One region of the Enterobacter sp. MGH 24 genome, then DNA from elsewhere that is predicted to be linked to it. Evidence: predicted binding sites of a transcription regulator. Region 1 holds the regulator's gene; each other region holds the start of a gene.
The links. Region 1 encodes sigma-54, which starts transcription at its own class of promoters, with help from an activator protein. Its sites were predicted from a motif close to GTTGGCACANNTTTCGCTNT; they were not measured.
Positions count from the first base shown of each region.

Region 1 (10,657 bases):
GATTTCACCGCGATCGGGTGGGATCTGCCCACCAATAAGGCGCAGCAGGGTCGTTTTACCAATCCCGGACGGCCCCATAATGGCAGTGATCTTGCCACGCGGTACGGTCAACGAAATATCATCAAATATCAATCTGTTGGCGCGAGAAAAACTCACACCGCGAACATCGACTAAATTCGCCATCGTTTGGCTCATTTATGGTTCCTTTATTACCCTGCTCACGTTAAGGCATGCCGCCTGAATCAGCCCTCAACTCCGCATTTTTACAGAATAATAGCCGTTGAGGTTAGCGAAAGCTGGCATTTGTTTTACTTTTCCGGCGCATAAAGTCAAAATTAGGAATTCGTTACGCCTCAGACTGTATGCAGTCCAGCCATTCCCGCGCGATGGACCAACGAGTATACCTGAAGAAAGGACTTTTGATGCTTTTAGCAACAGCACTGTTAATAATTGGTTTACTATTGGTGGTCTACAGTGCTGACCGTTTAGTGTTTGCTGCATCTATCCTGTGTCGCCTGACGGGCGTACCGCCTGTCGTCATCGGGATGACCGTTGTCAGTGTTGGAACGTCACTTCCTGAGATCATCGTCTCTGTCTCGGCGTCGCTGCATGGTCAGCTAGACCTGGCAGTCGGCACCGCGATTGGCTCTAACATCGTCAATATACTCTTGATATTAGGGCTTGCCGCCCTGCTCCATCCATTTCGCGTGCATTCTGATGTTCTGCGCCGTGAATTGCCGCTAATGTTAATCGTAAGCCTGCTGGCAGGCTGCGTATTTTACGATGGTGTACTGAGCTACAGCGACGGCATATTCTTGCTGGCGCTGGCCGTCATTTGGCTGCTGTATAGTGTTAAAATCGCCCGACTGGCTGAGAAGCAGGGCCAGGATAGCCTGACCCGTGAGCAGGTCGCCGAGCTTCCACGAGAAGGCACGCTGCCTGTTGCTCTGCTCTGGCTTGGCGTTGCGCTGATCATCATGCCGATGGCAACGCGCATGGTCGTGGATAACGCGACGGTGCTGGCGAACTATTTCGCCATCAGTGAACTGACCATTGGTCTGACGGTGATTGCCATCGGTACCAGCCTGCCGGAGCTGGCCACAGCTATTGCAGGGGCGCGTAAAGGTGAGGACGACATTGCCATTGGTAATATCATCGGTTCCAACATTTTTAATATCGCCATTGTGATGGGCCTGCCGGCACTGATTACGCCAGGCCCCTTTAATCCCCTGGCGTTCTCACGCGACTATGGCGTGATGTTATTGGTCAGCGTGATATTTGCCCTGCTCTGCTGGCGGCGGCAACGACAGATCGGCAAAGGCGCTGGCGCGCTGCTGACGGGTGGATTTATCGTATGGATGGCGATGCTGTACTGGCTCTCGCCTCTTCTCTCTGGGTAAACGGAAACGCATTATGTCGCAAATAGAATTGCAGCCGGGGTTTGACTTTCAGAAAGCAGGCAAAGAGGTTCTGGAGATTGAACGTGAAGGTCTGGCGCAGTTAGATCAGTACATTAATCAGGATTTTAGTCTGGCATGTGAGAAGATGTTCTACTGTGCCGGCAAAGTCGTGGTGATGGGGATGGGCAAGTCCGGCCACATTGGACGCAAAATGGCGGCAACATTTGCCAGCACCGGAACCTCTTCCTTCTTTGTACATCCGGGGGAAGCCGCGCACGGCGACCTGGGTATGGTCACGCCGCAGGATATCGTCATCGCGCTGTCCAACTCCGGTGAGTCCAATGAGATCCTGGCGCTGATCCCGGTACTGAAGCGACTGCAGGTGCCGCTTATTTGCATGACCAGCCGTCCGGAAAGCAGCATGGCGCGCGCGGCTGATATTCACCTGTGCGTGAAAGTGCCCAAGGAGGCCTGTCCGCTCGGCCTGGCACCGACGTCCAGCACAACCGCAGCATTGGTTATGGGCGATGCGCTCGCCGTCGCGCTGCTCGAAGCCCGCGGTTTTACGCCGGAAGATTTCGCGCTTTCCCATCCGGGCGGTGCGCTGGGGCGCAAACTGCTGCTTCGGGTAAACGATATTATGCACACAGGGGATGAGATCCCTCACGTCAGTAAAGAAGCCTCCCTGCGTGATGCGCTACTGGAAATCACCCGCAAGAATCTGGGTATGACGGTCGTGTGCGACGATCTGATGAAAATTCAGGGGATCTTCACCGATGGCGACCTGCGTCGCGTGTTCGACATGGGTGTCGATGTCCGCACGCTCGGCATTGCCGACGTGATGACGCCGGGCGGTATCCGCGTGCGTCCGGGTACGCTGGCAGTGGATGTGCTGAATCTGATGCAGTCCCGTCATATCACCTCCGTTATGGTTGCCGATGGCGACCAGTTGCTGGGTGTGGTACATATGCATGATCTGCTGCGCGCAGGCGTAGTGTAATGAAGGATAAGACAATGAGTAATGCGGGTGCATCCCTTGCAACCTGTTATGGTCCGGTTAGTACCCAGATGATGGCAAAGGCGGAAAACATTCGTCTGCTCATCCTGGATGTGGATGGGGTACTCTCCGATGGCCTGATTTACATGGGCAATAATGGCGAAGAGCTGAAAGCCTTTAACGTTCGCGACGGCTACGGTATCCGCTGTGCGCTCACTTCTGGTATTGAGGTGGCTATCATCACCGGGCGAAAAGCTAAACTGGTAGAAGACCGCTGTGAAACCTTAGGCATTACCCATCTGTATCAGGGTCAGTCCGATAAAATGGCGGCGTTTAAGGATTTACTGGGTAAACTGGCTATCGCACCGGAAAACGTGGCCTACGTCGGGGACGATCTGATTGACTGGCCCGTGATGGCTGAAGTCGGTCTGAGTATCGCTGTTGCCGATGCGCATCCGCTGCTGATCCCGCGCGCTGACTATGTTACCCACATCAACGGGGGCCGTGGTGCCGTACGTGAAGTCTGCGATCTGCTTTTGCTGGCGCAGGGCAAGCTTGATGAGGCCAAAGGGCAATCGATATGAGTAAAACCAGACGTTGGATTATCATTTTGCTGTCACTTGTCGCACTGGTATTGATTGGCGTGAACCTTGCCGATCGCGACGATACGCAAACGGAAGTGGTCAACAATAACGATCCAACCTATAAAAGCGATCACAGCGACACTGTGGTCTACAGCCCGGAAGGTGCGCTGAACTATCGTTTGATTGCCCAGCATGTTGAATATTTTTCAGATGACGGTATTTCGTGGTTTACCCGACCTGTCATGACCACGTTTGATAAGGACAAGGTGCCGACGTGGTCAATTAAGTCAGATCGGGCAAAACTGACAAATGACCGTATGCTTTATCTGTATGGCCACGTTGAAGTCAACGCCCTGACCGCTGACTCACAACTGCGAAAAATTACGACGGATAATGCCCAGATTAACCTGGTAACCCAGGACGTGACCTCGCAGGATCTGGTCACACTGTATGGCACAACATTTAATTCCAGCGGTTTGAGAATGCGCGGGAACTTACGCAGCAAGAACGCCGAGCTGATTGAAAAGGTTAGAACCTCCTATGAAATTCAAAACAAACAAACTCAGCCTTAAAGTAATTATCGCCAGCGCGATGCTGGCGACCAGTCTCCCCGCGCTTGCTGTAACGGGCGATACCGACCAACCGATCCATATCGAGTCCGATACCCAGTCTCTCGATATGCAGGGTAACGTCGTCACCTTCACGGGTAACGTCGTCATGACTCAGGGCACCATTAAAATCAACGCCGACAAAGTGGTCGTGACCCGTCCGGGTGGCGAGCAGGGCAAAGAGATCATTGATGGTTACGGTAACCCGGCCACCTTCTACCAAATGCAGGACAACGGCAAGCCGGTGAAAGGTCACGCCTCGCATATGCACTACGAGCTGGCGAAGGACCTGGTCATCCTGACCGGAAACGCGTATCTGGAACAGCTGGACAGCAACATTACCGGCGACCGAATCACCTATCTGGTGAAAGAGCAAAAAATGCAGGCCTCCAGCGAGAAAGGCAAACGCGTCACGACCGTACTGGTTCCGTCGCAGCTGCAGGACAAAGGCAAAGGCCAGGCCCCGGCACAGAAGAAGAGTAACTAATTCGTTATGGCAACATTAACTGCAAAAAATCTCGCGAAGGCCTATAAGGGCCGCCGTGTCGTAGAAGATGTCAGTCTGACCGTCAACTCCGGCGAAATTGTAGGGCTGCTTGGCCCTAACGGTGCGGGTAAAACCACCACCTTCTACATGGTCGTTGGCATTGTGCCGCGCGATGCCGGCAACATAATCATTGACGATGAAGACATCAGTCTTCTGCCGCTGCACGCGCGAGCGCGTCGCGGGATCGGCTACCTGCCGCAGGAAGCCTCCATTTTCCGTCGTCTTAGCGTTTACGATAACCTGATGGCGGTCCTGCAAATTCGTAACGACCTGACCAGCGAACAGCGTCAGGATCGTGCCAACGAGCTGATGGAAGAGTTCCATATTGAGCATCTGCGTGACAGTCTCGGTCAGGCGCTCTCCGGGGGGGAACGCCGCCGCGTTGAGATTGCGCGTGCGCTGGCCGCAAACCCGAAATTTATCCTTCTGGATGAACCGTTTGCGGGCGTTGACCCGATCTCGGTTATCGATATTAAACGCATCATTGAACACCTGCGTGACAGCGGGCTGGGCGTACTGATCACCGACCACAACGTCCGTGAAACGCTGGCCGTGTGTGAACGCGCGTATATTGTGAGCCAGGGCAATCTGATCGCCCACGGTACGCCGCAGCAGATCCTCGAAGACGATCATGTTAAGCGCGTCTATCTTGGGGAAGACTTCAGACTCTGATAGGGTAGAGGTAACGTAACGCCGAACCGGAGAAAAATGCTCTGAACATGAAGCAAGGTTTGCAATTAAGGCTCAGCCAACAACTGGCGATGACGCCGCAGCTACAGCAGGCAATTCGCCTGTTGCAACTGTCCACGTTAGAACTTCAGCAGGAGCTCCAGCAGGCGCTGGACAGCAACCCCCTGCTGGAACAAACCGATCTTCATGACGAGGTAGATACCCAGCAATCGCAGGATACAGAAGCGCTCGACACCGCGGATGCACTCGAACAAAAAGAGATGCCCGACGAGCTTCCGCTGGATGCCAGCTGGGATGAAATCTACACCGCCGGAACCCCTTCCGGTACGCGTGCAGACTACCAGGACGATGAGCTACCGGTCTATCAGGGAGAAACCACCCAGTCGCTGCAGGATTACCTGATGTGGCAGGTGGAACTCACCCCCTTCTCCGATACCGACCGCGCGATTGCCACCTCAATTGTCGATGCCGTTGACGACACCGGCTATTTGACCGTCACGCTGGACGATATTCTGGAAAGCATGGGCGATGAAGAGATTGAGCTTGAGGAGATCGAAGCCGTTCTGAAGCGCATTCAGCGTTTCGATCCGGTAGGCGTGGCTGCAAAAGATCTGCGCAATTGCCTGCTGATCCAGCTTTCCCAGTTCAGCAAAGAGACGCCATGGATCGACGAGGCGCGCTTAATCATCAGCGATCATCTGGATCTGTTGGCTAACCACGATTTCCGCTCCCTGATGCGCGTCACGCGCCTGAAGGAAGAGGTGCTGAAAGAAGCGGTGAATCTGATCCAGTCGCTCGATCCGCGCCCGGGTCAGTCGATCCAGACCAGCGAGCCCGAGTACGTCATCCCGGACGTGCTGGTCAGAAAACACAATGACCGCTGGGTCGTTGAACTGAATTCAGACAGCATTCCTCGCCTGCAAATCAACCAGCAGTACGCCTCCATGTGCACCAGCGCGCGTAACGACTCCGACAATCAATATATTCGTAGCAATCTTCAGGAAGCACGATGGCTGATCAAAAGTCTTGAGAGCCGAAATGATACGCTGCTGCGCGTCAGTCGCTGTATTGTGGAACAGCAGCAGGCGTTCTTTGAGCAGGGCGAAGAGTTTATGAAACCGATGGTACTGGCGGATATCGCCCAGGCCGTCGAAATGCATGAATCAACCATTTCCCGTGTCACCACGCAGAAGTATCTGCACAGTCCACGCGGTATTTTTGAGCTTAAGTATTTCTTCTCCAGCCATGTGAATACCGAGGGCGGCGGCGAAGCGTCGTCAACGGCCATTCGTGCTCTGGTGAAGAAGTTGATCGCCGCGGAGAACCCCGCGAAGCCACTAAGCGACAGTAAGTTAACCACCATGCTGTCCGATCAGGGTATTATGGTGGCACGTCGTACTGTTGCGAAGTATCGAGAGTCTTTATCCATTCCGCCGTCCAACCAGCGTAAACAGCTGGTCTGACACAACCGATAAGGAAGACACTATGCAGCTCAACATCACTGGACAAAACGTCGAAATTACCGAGGCTTTACGCGACTTCGTGAACGCGAAGTTTGCAAAACTCGAACAGTATTTCGAAAGGATCAATCAGGTCTATATTGTGTTGAAAGTGGAGAAAGTGACTCATATCTCGGATGCCACCCTGCATGTTAACGGGGGTGAACTGCATGCCAGTGCGGAAGGGCAAGACATGTACGCTGCTATCGACGGCTTGATTGATAAGCTTGCACGACAGCTCAATAAACATAAAGATAAACTGAAACAACACTAATTGTCCGGGCAGTTAACGGGTGCAGGACGGCCTGTTGTGAAACACAACAGGCCATTTGTACAGTTAGCGCTTAGGTGAAATTATGATGAACAACGATTCCGCTCTTCAACTGAGCAATGTCCTTAACCAGGAATGTACCCGCAGTGCGGTTCACTGCCAGAGCAAAAAACGTGCGCTGGAGATCATCAGTGAACTGGCTGCCAAACAGCTGGGCCTGCCGCCACAGGTGGTGTTCGAAGCGATTCTGACCCGTGAAAAAATGGGCAGTACCGGTATCGGCAACGGCATCGCGATCCCGCACGGCAAACTGGAAGAGGATACCCTGCGTGCCGTTGGTGTGTTTGTGCAGCTTGAAACACCTATCGCCTTCGATGCTATTGATAACCAGCCCGTCGATCTCCTCTTCGCGCTGCTGGTGCCTGCCGACCAGACGAAAACCCATTTGCATACGCTGTCGCTGGTCGCAAAACGTCTGGCCGATAAAACCATATGCCGTCGACTGCGCTCGGCCCAAAGTGATGAAGAGCTCTATCAAATTATCACTGAAGCAGAAGGCAATCAGGATGATGCATAATCAGGAGATGGCCTTCACATCTGTTGTCCTGAGGAGAAACGGAACATGGTGCTGATGATTGTCAGTGGCCGTTCAGGGTCGGGGAAATCCGTTGCTCTGCGCGCGCTGGAAGACATGGGTTTTTACTGCGTCGATAACCTGCCGGTCGTGTTGTTGCCCGACCTGGCCCGCACGCTTGCGGAGAGACAAACCTCTGCCGCCGTCAGTATCGACGTCCGTAACATGCCGGAATCGCCCGAGATCTTCGAACAGGCCATGAGCAACCTGCCTGATACATTCTCGCCACAGCTGCTGTTCCTTGATGCAGACCGCAATACGCTGATCCGCCGCTACAGCGATACCCGTCGTTTGCACCCGCTTTCCAGTAAGAACCTCTCTCTGGAGAGCGCTATCGATGAAGAGAGTGACCTGCTGGAGCCGCTGCGTTCTCGTGCCGACCTGATTGTCGACACCTCTGAGATGTCCGTTCACGAGCTGGCGGAAATGCTGCGTACCCGGTTGTTGGGTAAGCGCGAGCGTGAACTGACGATGGTGTTCGAATCCTTCGGCTTTAAGCACGGTATTCCGATTGATGCGGATTACGTTTTTGACGTGCGCTTCCTGCCGAACCCGCACTGGGATCCAAAGCTGCGTCCAATGACCGGTCTGGATAAACCCGTCGCGGCCTTCCTCGACCGGCACACAGAAGTTCACAATTTTATCTACCAGACGCGAAGCTACCTTGAGCTATGGTTACCTATGCTGGAGACAAACAATCGTAGCTACCTCACGGTGGCGATTGGCTGTACCGGCGGTAAACATCGTTCGGTTTACATCGCCGAACAGCTGGCCGACTATTTCCGCTCGCGCGGGAAGAACGTTCAGTCCCGTCATCGCACGCTGGAAAAACGTAAAACATGACCGTAAAACAAACCGTTGAGATCACCAATAAGCTGGGCATGCATGCACGCCCGGCGATGAAACTGTTTGAGCTGATGCAGGGGTTCGATGCAGAGGTTCTGCTGCGGAATGACGAAGGCACCGAAGCGGAAGCGAACAGCGTGATCGCCCTGCTGATGCTGGACTCCGCCAAAGGGCGCCAGATTGAAGTCGAGGCCACCGGACCTCAGGAAGAGGAAGCGCTGGCGGCAGTGATTGCGCTGTTCAACGCAGGGTTCGACGAAGATTAAGGTCTGCCAGTCAGGCGGGTGGCGCTGCGCTTACCCGCCCTACATTAATTTATTGCTCTCCATAAATCCTTCTCCTCCCAACTGACGCATTTGACGCATGATCCACGCCTGACGACTTCGCACGTACCCTGATGGGGCGCTGGCTTTAAAGCGGATGGGATTCGGTAAAACAGCGGCCAATAGCGCTGCTTCTGACATGCTCAGACGGCTGGCTGGCTTATTGAAATACCGTTGCGCGGCAGCTTCCACGCCAAATATGCCGTCGCCAAACTCAGCGACGTTGAGATAGACGGTCAGAATGCGTTTTTTGCTCCAGACCGTTTCCATCCCAAGGGTGAGCCCCGCTTCCAGCCCTTTTCGCACCCAGCTTCGGCCATCCCACAGAAACAGATTTTTGGCCGTCTGCTGCGACAAGGTTGACGCGCCGCGCACGCGGTTTTCATGGCGTTCGTTATGGGCTAGCGCCTTCTCAATTGCCGCCACGTCGAACCCCCAGTGCTCCGGGAATTTCTGGTCCTCCGCCGCGATGACCGCCAGCCCCATGAACGGTGAAATCTCGTCCATGCTCACCCAGTCAGAGTGGGCAACATAGCCGAAATCACCGCTGAACCACGCGCTAAGCTGGCGCTCAACCATAACGGCAGAGAACGGAACCGGCATAATGCTGAATAAAGCCAGCCCGCCTCCCCAGAATACCGCCAGTACAAGAACAATACGCAAAAGGATGCGTTTCACCCCTGCGCCTGCGGCAAATTTACGCCTCATTCAGTCAGCACCAGCACGCGAGCCACCAGCTTTTCAATACCTGAGGCCGCCTCAGCGATATTGTTCGCCAACATATACGCCGGCGTGGTGACAACTTTGTTATCTTCATCAACCACAATGTCATCAACCGGGCAGGGAACGTGTTCGCCCCCCATTTCCTCGACGATCTCTGCGGTATCAATATCCGTCCCGATAGTCAGGCGCAGCGGGAAATCGAAAATCCTGGGCAGCATGGCCGGCGCGATGCAGATAAAGCCCAGCGGTTTTCCTGCCGCATGCATGGCCTGCGACAGCGCTTTCAGATGAGGATCGATCTGACACTCCGCGCCCTGCGCAGCGAAGGTACTGAGATTTTTGGCCGCGCCAAACCCACCCGGTACAATCAGCGCATCAAGCTCTGTAGGATCTGCCTGAATAAGAGGATGGATATCACCTCGCACGATACGCGCGGCCTCAATCAGTACATTACGGGTTTCCGCCATCGGCTCACCGGTCAGATGATTAATCACATCCGCCTGATTTTTGTCTGGCGCAAAGCAAATAACTTCTGCTCCGTGCTTAGCCAGGGCCAACAGCGTAATGACGGCTTCATGTATCTCAGAACCATCGTAAACACCGCATCCGCTCAGCACGACACCAATCTTTTTCATCATGACAATCCTTTTCTGCAACTTGCTGAAGCACATTAATAATTTTGATTAAAACGCTATGCTTCACACATTTCACTGATTCATGTAACAAACCATTTAAGATTTGCTATCTTATCTGCGTGCGGCCTAAATTTTTTCAGGCGGCGCCCTTTCGAAAATAACTTTAAAAAACAGGCGCAGCCACGATTTCCCTGGTGTTGGCGCAGTATTCGCGCACCCCGGTTAAGCCGGGGTCATTTTTTTCTGGCGTCAACCCAGGCCTTCAGCACCGCAACATCGTTTTGCCACTCTTGTTTCATCTCTTCAACCCAATCACCCACGTTATCTTCCCATGCAGGTAAATCAGGGGACTGAATCTGTTGACCCAGCTGCTGCAGGTGGCGTAAGCCAACCGAGCCGGCGGCACCTTTAATTTTATGTCCTTCTTCCACGATGCCCTTCTGGTCACGAGCCGTCAGGTTTGATTCCAGCACGCTCAGATAGCCCGGCATCATTTTTTCGAATACCGCCAGACCGTCGGTAATCAGTTTCGGGCCGACCAGATCGATGTACTGCTCCAGCATCGCGGTATCGAGTATCGTTTGGGCTTTTGCGCTATCAACAGACGTCATGGTGCTCTCCTCTTCATCACGGGTATCCCAGAACTTCTTAATCATGGCGGTCAGAGCAGGCACCGCCAGCGGCTTGCTGAGTACATCGTCCATACCGGCATCGAGATACTCTTTTTTATCTTTCAGTACGTTCGCCGTCAGCGCCACCAGCGGCGGCAGTTCGTCGGCCGCGTACTGACGCGTCAGCTCACGCGAGATATCCAGCCCTGTCATGTCCGGTAACTGGATATCCAGCAGGACAAGATCGTATTCGCCCGGTTTAAACATCTCGAGTGCGGCTTTACCGGTC
Region 1 covers NZ_KI535657.1:891,996-902,652, forward strand. Annotated here, with positions in the region: gene mlaF (phospholipid ABC transporter ATP-binding protein MlaF) at 1-195, opposite strand, end outside; gene L370_RS17570 (calcium/sodium antiporter) at 423-1,400, shown strand; gene kdsD (arabinose-5-phosphate isomerase KdsD) at 1,414-2,400, shown strand; gene kdsC (3-deoxy-manno-octulosonate-8-phosphatase KdsC) at 2,415-2,981, shown strand; gene lptC (LPS export ABC transporter periplasmic protein LptC) at 2,978-3,553, shown strand; gene lptA (lipopolysaccharide ABC transporter substrate-binding protein LptA) at 3,522-4,076, shown strand; gene lptB (LPS export ABC transporter ATP-binding protein) at 4,083-4,808, shown strand; gene rpoN (RNA polymerase factor sigma-54) at 4,856-6,289, shown strand; gene hpf (ribosome hibernation promoting factor) at 6,312-6,599, shown strand; gene ptsN (PTS IIA-like nitrogen regulatory protein PtsN) at 6,682-7,173, shown strand; gene rapZ (RNase adapter RapZ) at 7,219-8,073, shown strand; gene npr (PTS phosphocarrier protein NPr) at 8,070-8,342, shown strand; gene mtgA (monofunctional biosynthetic peptidoglycan transglycosylase) at 8,382-9,107, opposite strand; gene elbB (isoprenoid biosynthesis glyoxalase ElbB) at 9,104-9,757, opposite strand; gene arcB (aerobic respiration two-component sensor histidine kinase ArcB) at 9,991-10,657, opposite strand, start outside.

Region 2 (10,657 bases), 1.8 Mb from region 1:
CTGATGAGTCGAAAATCATCGTTTTCATCTCAGCAGGCACCGCCGTAGTATTGCGCAGGTGCCAGCCACAGCCAGCGGTGACAAGCACCGCCAGAGATAAGACTATTGTTGCCAGTTGTCGCACGTTTCCTCCCGCGCTTAGCCAACGACCAGATTGAGCAATTTACCCGGTACGTAGATCACTTTACGTACGGTAACGCCCTCAAGATATTTTGCGACCAGAGGTTCCTGGCCTGCACGTTCGCGAACCTGTTCTTCGGTTGCATCGACCGCCACGGTAATTTTACCGCGGACTTTGCCGTTTACCTGGACCACAACCAGCGTCGTGTTTTCCACCATCGCGGCTTCGTCAGCCTGCGGCCACGGCGCGTTGTCGATATCGCCTTCGCCTTTCAGCTCCTGCCACAGGGTAAAGCTAACGTGCGGAGTGAACGGGTTCAGCATGCGAACAACGGCCAGCAGCGCTTCACGCATTAAGGCACGATCCTGCTCGCCGTCCTGCGGGGCCTTCGCCAGCTTGTTCATCAGTTCCATAATAGCCGCAATTGCGGTATTGAAGGTCTGACGACGACCAATATCATCGGTCACTTTCGCAATCGTTTTATGAACATCACGACGCAGCGCCTGCTGATCTTCAGTCAGTGCGGCGGCGTTCAGTGCCGGAGCATCGCCCAGTGCGGTGTGCTCGTAAACCAGTTTCCAGACGCGTTTCAGGAAGCGGTTCGCGCCTTCCACGCCAGACTCCTGCCATTCCAGGGTCATGTCCGCCGGAGAGGCAAACATCATGAACAGACGCACGGTATCTGCACCGTAACGCTCAACCATCACCTGCGGATCGATACCGTTGTTTTTCGACTTGGACATCTTGCTCATGCCGGTGTAGACCAGTTCATGACCTTCGGCATCTTTCGCCTTAACGATACGGCCCTTCTCATCGCGCTCAACGATCGCGTCAACCGGAGAAACCCAGTTACGCTCGCCGTTGGCACCGACGTAATAGAACGCATCTGCCAGTACCATGCCCTGACACAGCAGCTGTTTTGCTGGTTCGTCAGAGTTCACCATGCCCGCATCGCGCATCAGTTTGTGGAAGAAGCGGAAGTAGAGCAGGTGCATGATGGCGTGTTCGATACCGCCAATGTAGATATCTACCGGCAGCCAGTAGTTTGCCGCATCGGAATCGAGCATACCGTCCTGATACTGCGGGCAGGTGTAGCGCGCATAGTACCAGGATGACTCCATAAAGGTGTCAAAGGTGTCTGTTTCACGCAGTGCAGGCTGACCGTTTACAGTTGTTTTTGCCCACTCAGGATCGGCTTTGATCGGGCTGGTGATACCGTCCATGACCACGTCTTCCGGCAGGATCACCGGGAGCTGATCTTCTGGTGTCGGCATCACGGTGCCATCTTCCAGCGTCACCATTGGGATCGGTGCCCCCCAGTAACGCTGACGTGACACGCCCCAGTCGCGCAGACGGAAGTTAACTTTACGCTCACCCACGCCCAGAGAGGCCAGCTTATCGGCGATGGCGTTGAAGCCCTCTTCGAAGCTCAGACCGCTGAACTCGCCGGAGTTGAACAGGGTACCTTTTTCAGTCAGCGCGTGTTCAGACAGGTCTGGTTCTGAACCGTCAGCCGCCAGGATAACCGGCTTGATGGTCAGGCCATATTTGGTGGCAAATTCGTAGTCGCGCTGGTCGTGACCCGGAACGGCCATGACTGCGCCTGTACCGTACTCCATCAGAACGAAGTTCGCTGCCCAGACCGGGATCGCTTCGCCAGTCAGTGGGTGAATGGCTTTAAAGCCGGTATCAACCCCTTTTTTCTCCATCGTTGCCATATCGGCTTCGGCCACTTTGGTGTTGCGGCACTCGTCGATGAAGGTGGCCAGCTCCGGATTATTTTCCGCCGCTTTCTGCGCCAGCGGGTGACCTGCGGCCACGGCCAGGTAGGTCGCGCCCATGAAGGTGTCCGGACGGGTGGTGTAGACAGTCAGGGTCTGGTCGTAGTTCTCAACGTTGAAGGTAATTTCTACGCCTTCAGAACGGCCGATCCAGTTACGCTGCATGGTCTTAACGGTATCCGGCCAGTGGTCCAGGTTATCCAGATCGTTCAGCAACTCATCAGCGTAAGCGGTGATTTTAATAAACCACTGTGGGATCTCTTTACGCTCAACTTTCGTGTCGCAGCGCCAGCAGCAGCCATCAATAACCTGCTCGTTCGCGAGAACGGTCTGGTCATTCGGACACCAGTTAACGGCAGAGGTCTTCTTATAGACCAGGCCTTTTTTGTACAGCTCGGTGAAGAACTTCTGCTCCCAGCGATAGTATTCCGGGGTACAGGTCGCCAGCTCGCGGCTCCAGTCATAGCCGAAGCCCAGCATTTTGAGCTGGTTTTTCATGTACGCGATGTTGTCGTACGTCCACGGCGCCGGTGCCGTATTGTTTTTCACCGCCGCGCCTTCTGCAGGCAAGCCGAACGCATCCCAGCCGATTGGCTGCAGAACGTTTTTGCCCAGCATGCGCTGGTAACGTGCAATCACATCGCCGATGGTGTAGTTACGCACGTGGCCCATGTGTAGTCGACCAGAAGGATAGGGAAGCATCGACAGGCAGTAATACTTCTCTTTGCTCTCGTCTTCGGTTACTTCAAAGGTGCGCTTCTCGTCCCAGTGTTGCTGGACTTTTGATTCTATCTCTTCCGGGCGGTATTGCTCTTGCATGGCAGCCAGTGGTCCTGTTTTCAATACAGCTACAAATGTAGCCAATGGATGTGGTAATTCAGATCCGCATAGCATAGCCCAAACGCCCGCGTCAAAACAGCCTTTCGCACAAATGCGCTTTGCAGGAATTTACCGGGTCTGTGCTTCACCTGACAAAGCGGCGATGAAATAAGGTCTATTATTAGAAATAGTTACTTACCCGGGAGGCAAAATGATGAACAAGGTTGCTCAATTTTACCGCGAACTGGTGGCGACACTGACGGAACGGCTGCGTAACGGCGAGCGCGATATCGACGCGCTGGTGGAGCAAGCGCGTGCCCGCGTGACGCAAACGGGTGAGTTAACGCGAACCGAAGTGGAAGAGGTGACGCGCGCCGTGCGTCGCGATCTGGAAGAGTTCGCGCGCAGCTACCAGGAAAGTCAGGAGGAGGTCACGGACAGCGTTTTTATGCGGGTGATTAAAGAGAGCCTGTGGCAAGAGCTGGCCGATATCACGGATAAAACGCAGCTGGAGTGGCGCGAGGTCTTTCAGGATTTGAACCATCACGGTGTGTATCACAGTGGTGAGGTTGTCGGGCTGGGAAATCTGGTGTGCGAGAATTGCCACCACCATATTGCGGTGTATACGCCGGATGTCCTGCCGATGTGCCCGAAATGCGGCCACGATCAGTTCCAGCGTCGGCCGTTTGAGCCCTAGAAAAGCAAAACTGTTCGCACCCTCTCCCCGTGGGAGAGGGTTGGGGTGAGGGCATCAGGCCGCACTATAGTAAGCCAGTCTCTCCGCCAGTAAATCCACAAACGCCTCCCGGTCGATGTCCACCATCACCGTGGTATTCGGCGCATTCCCCGTCAGCGAGTAATAATCCACCACCGTCATTCCCTGGGTGTATTTCCCCTGCGTCTCCACGCCAACCCATCTGTCCACCGTGGTGAACATCTCCGGCTTCAGCAGCCAGGCAATGGTGCACGGGTCGTGCAGGGGGGCGCCGTGGAAGCCCCACTTCTCGGCTTTGTGATACTCCATAAAGAAGTCGAGCAGCTCGGCCACGGTTGTCGCAACAGGGTTGCCCACCGAGCGGAAACGCTCAATATCGTCCACCATAATCTGCGCGCGGTGGGTAACGTCCAGCCCCGCCATCACAATCGGTAAGCCGGACTGGAAGACAATCTCAGCGGCTTCCGGGTCGACGAAGATGTTGAACTCCGCCGCAGGCGTCCAGTTCCCCAGCCCCATGGCCCCGCCCATAATCACAATACGCGCAATTTTATTATGCAGCTCAGGATGGCTGTTCAGCAGCAGCGCAACGTTAGTTTGTGGTCCGGTAGCCACCAGCGTTACCGGTTCTGCACTTTCACGCAGCACTTTTGCCATCAGCTCCACGGCGGTACAGTTTTGCGGCGTGAAACCCGGCTCCGGCAGTGCCGGACCGTCCAGCCCGCTTTCGCCATGCACGTTGTCGGCAATAATCAGTTCGCGCATCAGCGGCTTCACGGCCCCACCGGCGACAGGAACATCGGTGCGTTTGAGCAGCGTGAGCATGCGCAGCACGTTGCGCAGGGTTTTTTCAGGCGTCTGGTTTCCGGCGGACGAGGTGACGGCTTTTACGTCGAGTTCAGGGGAGGCAAGTGCAAGGACGAGCGCGATCGCGTCATCATGACCCGGATCGCAATCGAGAATGATCGGTTGTGCCATAGCGTTCTCCATACGTAGCGTTATTTTGTGACAAGGTTAACGCCGCGAAGTGAAGTCGACGAGAAGAAGAGGTGCAAAGCGTGAAGCAGTGCGCAATCCGCAGATTGCGCACCGTGGAGATTAATGCAGGATTTTGGCGAGGAAGTCTTTAGCGCGCTCGGATTTCGGGTTGGCGAAGAACTCTTCTTTCGGAGAGTCTTCCACAATTTTCCCTTCGTCCATAAAGATCACGCGGTTGGCCACTTTACGGGCGAAGCCCATTTCGTGGGTCACCACCATCATGGTCATCCCTTCGTGCGCCAGCTCGACCATCACGTCCAGTACTTCGTTGATCATCTCTGGATCGAGCGCCGACGTTGGCTCATCAAACAGCATTGCAACGGGATCCATGCACAGCGCACGGGCGATCGCCACGCGCTGCTGCTGGCCGCCAGAAAGCTGAGCCGGGAACTTATCGGCATGCGCCGAGAGACCCACGCGTTCCAGGAGCTTCAGCCCTTTCTCGCGCGACGCCTTTTTATCACGCTTAAGCACTTTCACCTGCGCCAGCGTCAGGTTCTCAATAATGGAGAGGTGAGGGAACAGCTCAAAATGCTGGAACACCATGCCAACGTGAGAGCGAAGCTGGGCGAGGTTGGTTTTCTTGTCGTTCACTTTGGTACCGTTGACGACGATCTCACCCTGCTGCACCGGCTCCAGGCCGTTAACGGTTTTGATCAGCGTTGATTTACCGGAGCCGGACGGCCCGCACACCACCACCACGTCGCCTTTTTTAACCTCAGTGGAGCAGTCGGTCAGCACCTGAAAGTGCCCATACCATTTCGAAACATTTTTCAGGGAAATCATTATACCGTCCTTTTCTTCAGCCAGCTGACCAACAGCGACGCGCTTAAACTAATCACAAAATAGACCGCACCCGCAAAGAGCACCATCTCGACCTGCGTACCATCACGCTCACCGATGGTTGACGCGGTACGGAAGAAGTCTGCCAGGCTCAGAACGTAGACCAGCGAGGTATCCTGGAATAGCACGATACCCTGGGTCAGCAGGAGCGGAACCATGGCGCGAAACGCCTGCGGCAGAATAATCAGCTGCATGGACTGCCAGTGGGTCATCCCCAGCGCCAGCGCGGCGCTGGATTGCCCGCGGGAGATACTCTGAATGCCCGCGCGGATAATCTCCGAGTAGTAAGCGGCCTCAAACATTGAGAACGCCACCATGGCGGAAATCAGACGGATATCGGTTTTCGGCGACAGCCCCAGCACGTTCTGCAGGAAGCCGGGCACAATCAGGTAAAACCACAGCAGTACCATCACCAGCGGGATGGAGCGGAACACGTTAACGTAGGCAGTCGCAAACCAGGCGAACGGCTTAAAGCTCGACAGGCGCATGACGGCCAGCAGGGTACCCCAGACGATACCAATGATGATGGCGATAACGGTGATTTTTAAGGTAATCACCAGGCCATCAAGCAGGTAAGGCATGGATGGAACGATAGAACTCCAGTCAAATTCGTACATTATTTGCCCCCAGATTACCCGGCAGGCGGATTTTGCGTTCAACCAGGTTCATCACCAGCATGATGAAAGCGTTAATCAGAACGTAAGCGAGCGTGATCGCGGTGAAGGATTCCCATGCGTGAGCGGAGTAATCCAGCAGCTTGCCCGCCTGTGCAGCCATGTCGACCAGGCCGATAGTCGAGGCGATGGCCGAGTTTTTCACCAGGTTCATCATCTCGGAGGTCATCGGTGGAACGATAACCCGGTAGGCGTTAGGCAGCAGCACATAGCGGTAGGTTTGCGGCAGCGTCAGGCCCATTGCCAGGCCCGCATTTTTTTGTCCGCGCGGCAATGACTGAATGGCGGCACGCACCTGCTCGCAAACGCGCGCAGCGGTAAACAGCCCCAGACACATCATGGAGGAGACAAAGAACTGCACGTTTGGATCCAGTTCCGACTTGAACCACATGCCAATATTTTCCGGCAACAGTTCCGGGATGACCAGATACCAGGTAAAGAATTGCACGATCAGCGGAACGTTACGGAACAGTTCCACATACAGGGTGCCAAGTGTTGAAAGAAAACGGTTTGGGACGGTGCGCAGAATACCGAACAAAGAACCGACAAGAAACGCGATGATCCACGCCGTTATCGATAATGCCACGGTGACCTGAAAGCCGCTCCACAGCCAGCCAAGATAGGTGGTGTTGCCGAACGGGGCTTGTTGCAGGAATATGCCCCAGTTCCAGTCTATTGACATAATAAACTCCAGAAAAAAAAGGGTAGCAGCGCTACCCTCGAAGATTGGTGAGAAGCTCATTTTTCGCGCAGAGTGGGGAACGACCACTCAACGTATAGTCTGTCCATGCTTCCCGACAATCGAGAGGGCAGGAGATCCCGCCCCTGTTGTTCTAATTAGTTAAGAGCCTTGTCATTTGGAGATTTGAACAGCGCTTTCATGTCTTCAGACAGTTCAAAATTCATGTTCAGGTTTTTTGGTGGAATCGGATTCTTGAACCACTTATCGAACCATTTTTCGGCTTCGCCGGAGGTCTGCACCTGAGCGATGGTGTCATCGATCAGCTTTTTGAACTGCGGATCGTCTTTACGCAGCATACAGCCGTAGGCTTCTTTCGACTGCGCGGTACCGACGATATCCCAGTTGTCTGGTTTTTTCGCTTTTGCACGTTCGCCCGCCAGCAGGGCGTCATCCATCATAAACGCGACGGCACGACCGCTTTCCAGGGTACGGAAGGAGTCGCCATGGTCTTTCGCGCTGATGATGCGCATATCCATTTTCTTCTCGTCGTTCAGCTTGTGCAGCAGCACTTCTGACGTGGTACCGGAGGTGACAACAACCGCTTTGCCTTTCAGGTCAGCGAAGTCTTTGATCTCACCGCCTTTCTTCGTCAGCAGACGGGTGCCCACGACAAAGATGGTGTCAGAGAAGGCAGCCTGTTTCTGACGCTCGAGGTTGTTGGTGGTGGAGCCACACTCGAAGTCAAAGGTGCCGTTTTGCAGCAGTGGAATACGGTTCTGTGAAGTGATTGGGATCAGCTTCACCTGCAGGTCAGGTTTGTTCAGCTTTTTCTTCACAGCTTCAACGATGGCGTTGGAGTAATCCTGTGAATAGCCCACGACTTTTTGCGTGTTGTCGTAGTAAGAGAACGGGACAGATGATTCACGGTGGCCGACCACGATGACGCCGTTTTTGGCAATCTTGTCGAGAGTGCTGCCTGCTGCCGGCGCATCTTCAGCGTGAACCACGCCAGCAGACATTCCCATCACCAGCATTGCTGTGGCCAGTTTACGTAATTGCATACCCAACTCCTTTTTTATCAGCGCCAGTGACGCTTTGATACCCATTGTGATGTTGTTATATCTCGCGCAATGCGAGTGCAGTGTTATGCAAGCTTGTTAACATTTAGTCTGGCTTAATGTAAAGATTTTGCTGCGTTATTGTTTATTTTTGCGAAGCGCGCCGCACCATTCAGAGGCAAATATCTCCCGTTGCACCGTTTCGGTGCTGCCGATGATCTACGCTGGTGCGACAAAGTTGCACGTTAAGCCAAACTGCGTTTACCTGAATAAACAAAGCAATAGGCGTGCCAATATGGGTGTCTGGAGGGAATTGTCGGGTGGCGGCTACGCCTTACCCGACCTACAGCATGGGAAAGTAGGCCGGGTAAGCGTCAGCGCCACCCGGCAACAGAAGGTAAGGTTATTTACGACGCTGACGCAGGCTCATCAGCACTGCGCCAAAGCCGAACAGCACGGTCAAAATCCACAGCGGCCAGTTGCCGGTGCGCGCGTATGGCGTCAGCCCCGTGGTTGGCGTGACGTTAGTGGTCAGCACCTCACGGGTAAACTGCGGGATCATCGCCTGGATTTCTCCCTGCGGGCCAATCACGGCGGTGATGCCGTTGTTGGTGCTGCGCAGCAGCGGACGCGCCAGCTCCAGAGAGCGCATGCGTGCCATCTGGAAGTGCTGCCACGGGCCGATTGACTTACCAAACCAGGCGTCGTTGGAGATGGTCAGCAGATAGTCAGTATCCGGGCGGAAGTTATCACGCACCTGCTCGCCGAGAATGATTTCGTAGCAGATGGCCGCCGTCAGGGCTACGCCGTGCGCGTGCAGCTGAGGCTGTACGTACGGGCCGCGGCTGAAGGAGGACATTGGCAGGTCAAAGAACGGGGCCAGCGGGCGCAGAATCGACTCCAGCGGGACAAACTCACCAAACGGTACCAGGTGGTTCTTGTTGTACCGGTCAGTGGAGTGGTAGCTGTACTCGCTGTCTTTGCCGAGCGTAATGATGGTGTTGTAGGTGTCGTAGCGGTTCTGCTGATTCAGACGCGCATCAACAATCCCGGTGATCAGCGTGCTGCCGCGCGCCAGCAGCAGGTCGTTCATCATGTTGAGGAACGGCTGCTGGTTAATTTCCAGATCGGGAATTGCAGACTCCGGCCAGATAATCAGCTGGGATTTACCCATCACCTCTTCGGTGGCGTTGGCGTAGATCTTCAGCGTATTCAGCAGCTCTTTCTCATCCCACTTCATGGACTGCGGGATATTCCCCTGCACCATGGAAACCTGCATGGCGCGCTCGGGCTCGGGCGTGAACCACTGGATATAACGCAGCGGGAAGGGCAGGGCGAACAGCACCAGCGCCACGGCCAGCGGTTTCCAGCATCGCTGGACCAGCGCCAGGACCAGCAGGCCGCTCACCACCATCAACAGGAAGTTGATGGCTTCAACACCCATTACCGGAGCCAGGCCCTTTAGCGGGCCGTCAATCTGGCTGTAGCCGAACTGCAGCCACGGGAAGCCCGTCAGCACCCAGCCGCGCAGGAATTCGGTAATCTGCCAGACCACTGGCGCGGCAATAGCGACGCGCAGCCAGGTGGTTTTTGGCCACAGGCGAGAGAGAATACCGGCAAACAGGCCGGTATAGAGCGAGAGATACGCGGCGAGCAATACTACAAGGAAGACGTTAACCGGGCCCGGCATACCGCCAAACTGGGCGATGCTGACATAAACCCAGTTGATGCCGGAACCAAACAGCCCCAGCCCCCAGAAGTAGCCGATAGCGGCAGCCTGTACCGGACGACGATTCAGGGTCAGACCCTGAAGCCCCATCAGGGAGAGAATGGCCGCGGGCCAGATATCGTAAGGAGAGAAAGCCAGCGTACCGCTGGCTCCAAGTAACAGCGCCAGCAGCAAACGGACGCGCTGGCGTTCAAGCAGTGGGGCAAATGCCATTTACATTAATCTTCCAGTTTTGGCACCGGTGAGTCGTCCGGCGTTCTGACGTGAACCTGTATAATACGTCGGCTGTCGGCCATTGCCACTTTGAACTGGTAACCGTCAATGTCAACGGTCTCACCGCGCGCCGGGAGGTGGCCAAAGGCCTGCATTACCAGCCCGCCAATGGTATCGACCTCTTCATCGCTGAAGTGGGTACCGAAGGCGTCGTTGAAGTCCTCAATGGAGGCCAGCGCGCGCACGGTCCAGGTGTGGCGGCTAAGCTGACGGAAGTCGATATCTTCTTCTTCGTCGTACTCGTCTTCGATTTCGCCCACGATCAGCTCAAGAATATCCTCGATCGTGACCAGTCCGGAAACGCCACCAAATTCATCAATAACAATCGCCATGTGGTAACGCTGAGAGCGGAACTCTTTCAGCATCCGATCCACACGTTTACTTTCCGGCACAACCACGGCCTGGCGTAACACTTTTTCCATGCTGAAGGCTTCGGCATCGCTGCGCATAAACGGCAGCAGATCTTTCGCCATCAAAATCCCTTCGATGTGATCTTTATCTTCGCTGATGACCGGGAAACGCGAGTGGGCGGATTCGATGATCACATCGAGGCACTCGTCCAGCGTCTGGTTACGTTTCAGGGTGATCATCTGCGAGCGGGGGATCATGATATCGCGAACGCGCTGGTCGGCGATGTCCATAACCCCTTCGAGCATTTCGCGCGTATCTTCGTCGATAAGGTCGTTCTGCCCGGAATCACGAATCAGCTCCAGCAGTTCATCACGGTTTTTGGGTTCGCCGTGGAAAAGCTGGTTCAGAATGAGGGAGAAAAATCCCTTTTTACTGGTTGTCGTGTCGCTACTGTGTGAATTGTCGTCGCTCATGGCGTTTGTTAAGGGTTCTCTTGTTAGTTCAACGTTTACCGCCACGTGATGTCCTTTCGTGGCGGCATGTGAGTCCGTCAGATGACGGACTATTCTTTCT
Region 2 covers NZ_KI535657.1:2,715,230-2,725,886, forward strand. Annotated here, with positions in the region: gene lptE (LPS assembly lipoprotein LptE) at 1-124, opposite strand, end outside; gene leuS (leucine--tRNA ligase) at 139-2,721, opposite strand; gene L370_RS09120 (zinc ribbon-containing protein) at 2,936-3,418, shown strand; gene rihA (pyrimidine-specific ribonucleoside hydrolase RihA) at 3,473-4,414, opposite strand; gene L370_RS09110 (amino acid ABC transporter ATP-binding protein) at 4,535-5,260, opposite strand; gene gltK (glutamate/aspartate ABC transporter permease GltK) at 5,260-5,934, opposite strand; gene L370_RS09100 (amino acid ABC transporter permease) at 5,921-6,673, opposite strand; gene L370_RS09095 (amino acid ABC transporter substrate-binding protein) at 6,829-7,734, opposite strand; gene lnt (apolipoprotein N-acyltransferase) at 8,135-9,673, opposite strand; gene corC (CNNM family magnesium/cobalt transport protein CorC) at 9,679-10,557, opposite strand; gene ybeY (rRNA maturation RNase YbeY) at 10,647-10,657, opposite strand, start outside.
Region 2: a site for sigma-54 is predicted at 8,007-8,026, ahead of L370_RS09095 (amino acid ABC transporter substrate-binding protein). Genes of this name have one in related genera too.

Region 3 (10,657 bases), 3.4 Mb from region 1:
GCGCCGTTCATGGCAAAATTAATATGATGGATAATAGACGTTTTTATAAAACTCGTCATCCATACTTAACGTATAACATCAATCATATCGATGCAGATCACTAAATTTTACTCATTAAGATTGTGCCAACCAGACTCAGCAGGGCTGTAACCATGAGTGGTGGCGATTTAACGTGCGTCCCCCAGAGGATCATATAGTCGGATAAAGAAACTATAGAATTTAATCAGTCTCTGTTTCCGTTATGACACTGCAAAGTGCAGGCGAAATGGTCCACGCTCGACCTTACCAATAAACGAATAATCACCAATTCGTTCAACTTCCCGAAAAAGAGCATACTAAAGATTACGATCTGAACTGCTTCCTATAATTTTATACCAATCGTTAAGTCCTGTATTCCATTCTCCTGGCGTGCGGTTGACGATAGAGTACTCTTCCCGGCGGAAAAGGTTTCCTTTTGGGGATTGCTATCTGGAAAAGAGTATGTTTTCGTCGCTATGCTTCCAGTGGATGCGCTCATAATGCAAAGATATACATTATCCTATGTTAATAACTCATTGTTATTCATGTGAAAAATGATTTTTACGATACATTTATATCAAATCACACCCCGCCCAAATAAGCCTTCCTCACCTCCTGATTCCCCAGCAACTCCTCGCCGCTGCCGCTCAGCCGGATCTGTCCGTTAACCATCACATACCCGCGATCGGAAAGCTTCAGCGCGTGGTGCGCATTCTGCTCCACCAGAAAGATGGTCATGCCGTTGCGGGCCAGCTCGCGCAGCGTCTGGAAGATCTGTTTCACCACTATCGGCGCCAGACCGAGGCTCGGTTCATCCAGCAGCAGCAGCTTCGGACGGCTCATCAGCGCCCGGGCAATCGCCAGCATCTGCTGTTCCCCGCCGGACATGGTCATCGCGCGCTGCTTGCGTCGCTCCTTAAGGCGAGGGAAGAGGTCGAACATGGTTTGCATATCCTCAGCGGCAAACTGGCTGCCGATGGGGATGGTGCCCATCAGCAGGTTTTCTTCAACGGTCATATCCGGGAAGATTCGTCTGCCTTCCGGCGCCTGCGCAATGCCGCCGGAGGCGACGTAGTGGGTGGATTTATGGCTGATATCTTCACCACCGAAAAGGATCTGCCCGTTGCGGATGCGGGGCTGGCCAAAGATGGACATCAGCAGTGTCGATTTACCCGCGCCGTTTGCGCCAATCAGCGCCACGGTTTCCCCTTTATTGACCTCGAGGGAAACCTGCTTCAGCGCCTGAATGACGCCGTAAAATACATCCACCTCGCGAAAGGCCAGCAGCGGTTCGCTCATAGGGTGACCTCGCTTTCGTCCGTACCCAGGTAGGCGGCAATGACCTTTTCATCATGCTGGATCTGTTCGGGTTTTCCTCTGGCAATAACATCGCCGTGGTCGAGCACGATAATGTCGTCCGAAATCTCCATCACCATCCCCATATCATGCTCAATCAGTAATACCGTGATGTCATGATGATCCCGCAGAAAGCGAATAATGCTGCTCAACTTATGCGTTTCAACCGGGTTCAGCCCGGCGGCAGGTTCATCCAGACAGATCATTTCCGGCCCGGTGCACATTGCTCGTGCGATTTCCAGACGCCGCTGCTGGCCGTACGACATCTCTCCAGCGAGGCGATTGGCGCAGTCCACAAGATCCACCACTTCCAGCCAGTAGAAGGCCCTGTCCAGGGCGTCGCTTTCCGCCCGCCGGTATGCCGGCGTATTTAAGATCCCGGCGAGCAGATTGCGGTTAACGCGCATATGCTGCGCGACCAGCAGGTTTTCCACGACCGACATCTCGCGAAAAAGACGGATATTTTGAAACGTGCGCGCCAGCCCTGCGCGGTTGACCAGATGCGTTCCGCCAAACATTTTGTAGAACAGACGCTGCCCGAACTGCGCGGGGTTGATCCAGTCGCCCGGCTGGAATTTTTGTCCGAGGACCTGAATGACGTTGGTCGTTTTATTGCGGGTATTAAATAAAATGTTGCCGCCGGAGGCTCTGTAGAAGCCCGTCAGGCAGTTAAACACGGTAGTTTTTCCCGCCCCGTTTGGCCCAATCAGGGCGGTAATTGATCCGCGCTGCACGTCCAGGTTGACGTCGTTTAGCGCCTTAATCCCGCCGAAGTGCATCATCAGATGTTCAACGCGTAATATCGTTCCGTTCATGGCGCGACGCCCTTACGCACGGCAAACCCGCTGCGGTTAATGCGGATCAAACCGCGTGGACGCCAGATCATCATCACCACCATGAGCATGCCAAACAGCAGGACGCGGTACTCGGCAAAACTGCGCAGCAGCTCCGGCGTGACCGTGAGCACAAAGGCGGCCAGCACCACGCCTAGCGTAGAGCCCATACCGCCCAGCACCACAATGGCGAGGATCAGCGCCGATTCAAAGAAGGTAAAGGAGGTGGGATTCACGAACCCCTGATAGGTGGCGAAGAACACCCCGGCAATGCCCGCGGTGGACGCGCCCAGCGTAAAGGCAGACAGCTTAACCAGAACATGATTCAACCCCATTGAGCGGCAGGCAATTTCGTCTTCTCGCAGGGCTTCCCACGCCCGACCAATCGGCATCCGCGTCAGGCGGTGCTTGATATAGAGCACCAGCATCACCACCAGGAACAGCACCGCGTAGATAAAAATAAACTTCATGTTCGGGTTGTAGGTCAGGTGGAAAAATTCGTGAAAGGGCACGCCGCCTTCTTTCGCGCGTCGCCCAAATTCCAGGCCGAAAAAGGTGGGGGGAGGGGCCGACACGCCGTTTGGGCCGCCGGTGAAGGTCAGCCAGTTGTTCAGTATCAGGCGAATAATCTCCCCGAACCCGAGGGTGACGATGGCGAGATAGTCACCGTGCATGCGCAGTACCGGGAAACCGAGCAGAGCGCCTGCGGCGGCGGCCATGATTGCCGCCAGCGGCAGCATGCTCCAGAAGCCTAAGCCGAGATACTGGTATCCCAGCGCCAGACCGTACGCCCCAATCGCGTAGAACGCGACATATCCCAGATCCAGCAGACCGGCCAGACCCACGACGATATTCAGACCCAGGCCGAGAAGCACGTAGATCAGCCCGAGAATGGCGACGGTCAGCACATATTTCGTGGCGACAAACGGAAAGCAAATCGCAAGGGTTATCACCAGAGGAATAATCCAGCGCATGCGGCTTTTGTATTCCGGTGGCCGGACATATACGCCCGCGCTATCGGCTTCGAAGCGCGCCTGGAAACGGGCGCCCGCAGCCGTACCTAAAAAGGCGCTCAGCAGAAAACGCCCGAGCATGACGATGCCAACCATCCAGGCCAGCCGCTGCCCTGCGAAGTTAAAGCTGTACCCGTCCAGCACCACGCCGGCTATGGGGCCGAAGATAATCAGCGCAATCAGCCCGGAAAAAATCGCGTCCAGCATGCAGCGTTTAAGTGAAAAACCGTGTGATGTCATCATTCTCTCCCTCACACCTTAGCCACAATCGGACGCCCAAGCAGGCCCTGGGGGCGGAAAATCAGGATCATGACCAGCAGGCCGAACGAGAAGACGTCTTTATAGTCCGAGTTCACCATGCCCGAGAACTGGGCCTCCGCCACGCCGAGGATAAGGCCACCGAGCATGGCGCCGGGGAGGGAGCCGATGCCGCCGAGTACCGCCGCAGTAAAGGCTTTAATGCCGATCACGAACCCAACGTAGAAATCGAAGGTGCCGTAATTCATGGTGATCAGCACGCCTGCCAGACCGGCCATCGCCGCGCCGATGACAAAGACCAGCGAAATAATCCGGTCGGTGTTAATGCCCAGAATAGAGGCCATCTTACGATCCTGCTGCACCGCGCGGCACATCCGGCCCAGCCGGGTATGGTTGATTATCCAGGTGAGCACCAGCATGCCGGCAAACGAGGCGATCAGAATAAACACCTTGGTGTAGGTTATCTGCACGAACCCGTCACCCAGATGCAGGCGAATAACGCCGTCCAGCATGGTCGGCACCCCCTGCTGGCGCGGACCCTGGCTCAGCTGCGCGTAGTTTTGCAGGATGAGCGACATCCCGATGGCGGAGATCAGCGGCGCCAGACGCGTGGAGTTGCGCAGCGGCTTGTAGGCGATACGCTCGATAGTCCAGCCGTACACGCCGGTCACCACGATGGTGAATACCAGCGTCCCGAGGATCAGCAGCGGAAACGACTGCAGACCGAAGAAAGAGAGCAGCGCCAGGCCAATGGCGCAGAGATAGGCGGAAATCATATACACTTCGCCGTGGGCGAAGTTGATCATGCCGATAATGCCGTACACCATGGTGTAGCCGATGGCGATCAGGCCATAGACGGAGCCAAGCGTTAAGCCATTGATTAACTGTTGCAGGAAGAATGTACTCATCTTAGCGCGCTCGTTTTATAGGCTGCGCGAGCCGCACAGCCTGATGTTTATTACGCGCCGACGGGCAACCCCGCCGACGTTGAGCGTGACTCCGTCCCGTTACTGCACTTCCTTATATTTTCCTTTGTCGTCCCACTGATAAACCACGTAGTCAGACACTTTCAGATCGCCTTTACTGTCCCAGGCTTTTTTGCCCATCACCGTGTCGACGGAATTGGCTTTCAGCCACTCGCTGGCTTTGGCGGAGTCCTTGCCGCCGGTCGCCTTGAAGGCCGCGGCAATGGCCTGGACGGAGGCATAGGAGTAAAGGGTGTAACCTTCCGGTTCAAATTTACCGGCGCGGAATTTCTCGATAACCGCTTTACCGTCCGGGATCAGGCGCGGATCTTTACCGAAGGTCATGTAAATACCGTTGGTGTACTGCGGGCCACCCGCGGCGGTCACCATCTCTTCGTTGACAATACAGTCGCCGGAGAAGAATTTCGCCTGCACGCCCTGTTCGCGCATCTGGCGAACCAGCGGACCGGCTTCCGGGTGACAGCCGCCGAAGAACACGACGTCCGGTTTCTGCGCGCCGATCTTCGTCACCAGCGCGTTAAAGTCTTTTTCACCGCGGGATAACCCCTCATACATCACATCCTGAACCCCGCGTTTCGCCAGCGCCGCTTTGGTGGCGTCAGCCAGACCCTGACCATAGGTGTCTTTATCGTGAATAATCACCACGCGCTTGGCTTTCAGCTTGTCGATGATGAAGTCGCTGGCCACCTGACCCTGCTGGTCATCGCGGCCGCACATGCGGAACATGTCGCTCATGCCGCGCTCGGTGATCAGCGGGTTAGTTGAGCCGGGGGTAATCGCAATAATGCCTGCGTCGCTATACACCTCGGAGGCGGGCATGGTGGAAGAGGAGCAGAAATGGCCGACCACGGCGTTGACTTTATCCTGGTCAACTAAACGGTTGGCAACGGCCACGGCCTGCTTGGGCTCACAGGCGTCATCTCCCTGAACCAGTTTGATCTTCTCGCCGTTAATGCCGCCTGCGGCATTGATGTCTTCAGCGGCCTGCGTTGCGCCGTGCCAGTACTGATCGCCATAGGTGGCATTCGGACCGGTGAACGGCCCGGCCACGCCAATCACAATATCTGCCCGGGCGGAAAACGCCGTCACCAGGCAACCGGCCAACACGAGAGAAAGGGGAGTTCTGATAAATTTCAGCGACATTATTATGTTCCTTAGCAAAGAGGTTTTTGCACCACGGCGTAAACCCGAACGCCCGACGGCGCAGCCAATCCGAAACACGAGCAAGAACAAAATGCACTAAACGAACAAGATACAGACGGCATCCTGCATATTACGGCGAGATTTCCCTGCGCAGGATCGCGCGAAGAACGTTAAGCAAAAACGTTGCCAGAATGGTTAACCCATTGACGGGCATGCGACATGTTTGAGTATAGAGCGCCGCGTTATGCCGCCTTGCGGAAGGAGAAGAAATTACAGCGGAGATCACATATCGTTAACAATAAAGCCCATAAGTTGTGCAACGGTCACGATTTGCACGTTTTTGCAGCAATAAAGACCTAAACTTCAGCCCGGAGAGGCGTGAGAGATGTGTTAGGATCGTTTCCTTTTTTGCAGGAGTGTCAGCGATGACTGAAGGCCCATTGAATGAAAGCGAAATGGCGTGGCTTGAAGAGACGTTAATGTCTTACGGCCATGATGACGCGTCCGTGATTGACGTGTCCGAACTGGACGGCATGCTTACCGCAGTGCTTTCCGGTCCTGTTGTCGTTGAGCCAGATGCCTGGCTGGTGGCGGTGTGGGGTGGCGAGAAGTACATTCCGCGCTGGAAAAACGATCGTGAGATGAACCGTTTTATCGATCTCTGCTTTAAGCATATGAACGATATTGCCGAGCGCCTGAGCGAGTATCCGGATCAGTTTGAACCGATGTTCGGTTACAACGACGTTGACGGTGAGAGCTATACCGTGGTGGAAGAGTGGTGCTATGGCTATATGCGCGGCGTGGCGCTGACGGACTGGTCAGCCTTGCCGGAAGCCCTGAAGGCCGATCTTGAGGTGATTGCGCTGCACGGGACGGAAGAGAACAGCGAAAAGCTGGATGAACTGTCCGAAGAGGAGTATATCGCCAGCATCGAAAGCATCCAGCCTGCGGCACTGCGTTTATATCAATACTGGGTTAACAACCCGCAGCAGCCGGAAGTGAAGAAGCCGACGGTGAACGGCACGAAGGTTGGTCGTAACGATCCGTGTCCTTGCGGCAGCGGGAAGAAGTTTAAGAGCTGCTGTTTGCACTGATAAAAAAAGGGGCTGATGATAGCCCCTTTTTTTTATTTAACCCACTTCCGGCAGCATCCCGGCTGCAATCAACACCTGCACCAGAATAATCACCACCCCACAGCCAAACACAACGCACAGCAGCGGTTTTCCGCCCGCCACGCGATATCCTTGCTGAGGATGCTGCTGGCGGCTTTTCCACGCCAGCAGGGAAGGGAGCAGCAGGGCCAGGATAGAGAGCGCCACCCCCGCATAGCCCAGCGCCATTACAAACCCGCGTGGGTAAAACAGCGCAAAAGCGAGCGGCGGCAGGAAGGTGATGGCCCCCGTCTGCAACCGTCCAGCCGCGGTATTGCGACGCTGGAACAGGTCGGCCAGGTAATCAAACAGGCCGAGCGCCACGCCCAGGAACGAGGTTGCCAGCGCCAGGTCGGCAAACAGGTGTACCGCCAGCTCCACGTGCGGGGAGGTGACGACTTCGCGCAGCGCCAGCAAAAAACCGTTCAGGCCAGCGTGTTGCGCCATCAGCCCAATAAAGGTTGAGGAGTCAATGCTGCCCAGCGTCACCAGCTGCCAGAAAATATAGGCGATCAGCGGGATCGCGCTGCCGATTACAAAGACGCGACGCAGCTTGCGGATATCGCCGTTCATATAGCTGACGATGCTCGGCACGCTGCCGTGGAAGCCAAACGAGGTGAAAATGACCGGGATCGCGGAAAGCGCCAGCCCTTTTTCCAGCGGCAGCGTCAGCAGGTTGACCTTGTGCACGTGCGGCGCCAGCAGCACCAGCATGATAATCAGGAAGAGAATTTTGGCGCTGAACAGAAAGCGGTTAAACAGATCGACCAGCGATGTCCCCACGCAGACCACGCCGCCGCCGATGAGCGCAAAGAAGATAGCCCCCGTCGCCGGGGTAATGTCAGAGCCAAACCAGTCGTTGACGCTGGAGGCGATAAGTTCCCCGGCGCCGCTGATATAGGCGGCGGTCAGGGCGTACATCAGGAACATCATGCTAAAGCCGGTTATCCACTGGCCGTAGCGTCCCAGATAGCGTGCCGCAAGCGAACCCAGACCGGTGTCGGCGGGCACGTGCTGGTAAACCTCAAGCAGCAGCAGGGCGGTGTAGCACATCAGCGCCCAGAGCGTGCCCAGCAGCAGCAGGGTCATGCTAAATCCCACGCCCGCGGCTGCCAGGGGCATTGCCAGCATTCCTGCGCCAATCGTCGTTCCGGCGACGATAAAAATACTTCCCAGGGTTCTGTTTTTCACGCTTTCCTCTACAACGATGCTTAACCGCGAATAAATCTGCGGCGCAGAGTAAGGCAAAAGGGGTAATTCGTCAAACCACCGTTACAAGGGGTGTAATGAAAGGTTTACGTATTGCGCTGCCGGCAATTCGACGACGTGGGGCGACGGTCAGGCGTGACGTAAACAGGGCGTACGGGGAATAAAATGGGTATTTAGATGCGGGGGAGGGAAGGTCAATTAACGCGGTGCCGGAAACCGGCACCGCGCTGAAATTAATTCTGCGTATCGAGAGTGGAAAGTTCTTTATCAATAAAGTAAAGACCTTCGCCGGATTTCCCCACCAGAGATAATTTATCCAGCACGGATTTAAACAGCTTCTCTTCTTCGTGTTGTTCAGCGACGTACCACTGAAGGAAATTAAAGGTTGGATAATCCTGGCTGGTCATCGCGGCATGAACCAGTTCGTTAATTTTCTGCGTGATCAGCTGCTCGTGCTCGTAGGTGGCGCGGAACAGTTCATCGAGAGAATTATACTCGGCAAACGGTGACGTCACGGTTTCAATGCGCGGCAGGCTGCCCGTATCCGTCAGATAATCAAACAGACGCTGCATGTGGGTCATCTCTTCCTGAGCGTGACGACGCAGAAACGCAGCCGCGCCTTCGAAGCTGTGATAGCTGCACCACGCGCTCATCTGCTGGTAGAGCAGGGATGAAAAAAGCTCAAGATTCATTTGTGCGTTGAGCTTGTCGATCATTTCAGTTTTCAGCATGGTGACGCTCCGGATTATTATTTCTGGTTCACAATGAGCGACACTATAATTTGTTATTTAATTATTTGCAAAACGTAAAATTTTTATTTTATTTATTTAAAATACGAATGGGAATAAAACGCATTGGCGATTTTTATAACCTAATAATGAGAATTGTTTTTGTTCGTAATAAAATAAACCGCCAGCACGCGCTGGCAGCTTCGATTAATACCACGGATTATTTGACTTAGGGTTAACGGCGTAGCCCATACATTTATACTGGATAGTCACGCTCTCGTTCAGGCACAAAGAGCCGCTCGTCAGGGTGCAGGTTTTAATGGGCTGACCATAGGCTGAGGCTGTGGCATACCCCATACTCTGACACGCTTTTGCCGCCGTGCCGTTATTTACATACTCATCGGAATACGCATTTTGCAGCGCTGCCTGGCCGTAGTCGAGGCGGACGATGCCGTTCGGCGCGTCGAGGCTGCTGACTTCAGCCTGGCGGTTGATACTACACCCCGCGAGCAGCAGGATTGTGCCGGCTACAATGACTCTTTTCATGGTTCGCTCTGAGTGGATGGAAATACGTTATCGTACCCGCAGATGCCCACTGCAATGCCTGGAATAGCCGGACAATCTGCCCTCACTCTTCGCAACGGGTCAAAGGTCAGCGCTTTCAGACCATGCCCTGATAGAAATGTGATGTGCATCACAAAAATGTTGATTTTTGTGATAATGGTCATATTATAAGCACGTTGACGATAAAGTTGTATAACAAGTTAATGGAGCACCATCGTGAAACTGCGCAAAATCCTGAAAAGCATGTGGGCCAATTACTGCCGCACGTTCAAAGACGTGCCGCCGGGCGCCATGTTCTGATAAAAAAACCTGCTTCGGCGGGTTTTTTTGTGCCTGCAGGCGACGAAGGGAAGATGTCAGGGGGCGTGTTTTGATACTATGGCGGCCTTTAAATAAGGAGAAAACCCCCATGTCACAAAACCTGAGCGCCGATCAGGAACTGGTCTCTGACGTTGTCGCCTGTCAGCTGGTGATCAAACAAATTCTTGATGTTCTGGACGTGATTGCGCCGGTTGAAGTGCGCGAGAAGATGTCTACGCAGCTGAAAAACATCGATTTCGCCAGCCATCCTGCTGCCGCTGACCCGGTCACGCTTCGTGCGATCCAGAAAGCCATCGCGCTGATTGAGCTGCGATTCACCCCGCAGGGTGAGTCCCACTAAAGCAGGGAAATGGGCGACGGCATGTGTCGCCCTTTGATGCGGTTAGAAGAACGTCTGGACCAGCAGGTAGCTCGCCGCGCACGCGCAGCTTACCCCAATCAGCCCTGGCAGAATAAAGCTGTGGTTGATGATAAATTTGCCGATGCGGGTCGTGCCTGAACGGTCAAATCCGATGCAGGCCAAATCACTTGGATAGGTCGGCAGGACAAAATAGCCGTATGACGCCGGGAAAAAGGCGATCAGCATTTTCGGGTCGATGCCGAGCATCAGGCCCATAGGCGCAACGGCCGTCAGCGCAGCCGCCTGGCTGTTCACCAGTTTTGACACCAGAAACAGCACAATGGCATACGTCCACGGGTGGCTTTTCACCACGCCTTCCAGCGCCAGCTTTAGCTCATCAAGATGCGCCTGGAAAAAGGTATCGCTCATCCACGCCACGCCGAACACCGAGAAGATCGCCACCATACCGGCCTTAAACACCGCACCGTTGGAAATCGCCGACGCATTGACCTTACAGGCCATCAGCATCACGGCGCCCGCAATTAACATCATCATTTGAATGACAAGGTTCATCGACAGCGCCGTCATTTTGCCTTTCAGCTCAAAGGCGGGGCGCAGTTCAGGGAATGCCCCCAGCAGGACAACCACGGCAATACCGGCAAAGAAAATCCACGTGGACCAGTAGGCCTGTTTAGGGAAACGCTGATTCATTAACGTCTCCGTACCGCCGTAGATAA
Region 3 covers NZ_KI535657.1:4,296,075-4,306,731, reverse strand. Annotated here, with positions in the region: gene L370_RS01865 (ABC transporter ATP-binding protein) at 601-1,317, opposite strand; gene L370_RS01870 (ATP-binding cassette domain-containing protein) at 1,314-2,189, opposite strand; gene livM (high-affinity branched-chain amino acid ABC transporter permease LivM) at 2,186-3,460, opposite strand; gene L370_RS01880 (ABC transporter permease subunit) at 3,472-4,386, opposite strand; gene L370_RS01885 (branched-chain amino acid ABC transporter substrate-binding protein) at 4,486-5,607, opposite strand; gene L370_RS01890 (YecA/YgfB family protein) at 6,033-6,701, shown strand; gene tyrP (tyrosine transporter TyrP) at 6,738-7,889, opposite strand; gene ftnA (non-heme ferritin) at 8,201-8,698, opposite strand; gene yecR (YecR family lipoprotein) at 8,903-9,241, opposite strand; gene azuC (stress response protein AzuC) at 9,476-9,559, shown strand; gene L370_RS01910 (DUF2766 family protein) at 9,669-9,920, shown strand; gene L370_RS01915 (anaerobic C4-dicarboxylate transporter) at 9,963-10,657, opposite strand, start outside.
Region 3: a site for sigma-54 is predicted at 5,779-5,798, ahead of L370_RS01885 (branched-chain amino acid ABC transporter substrate-binding protein). Genes of this name have one in related genera too.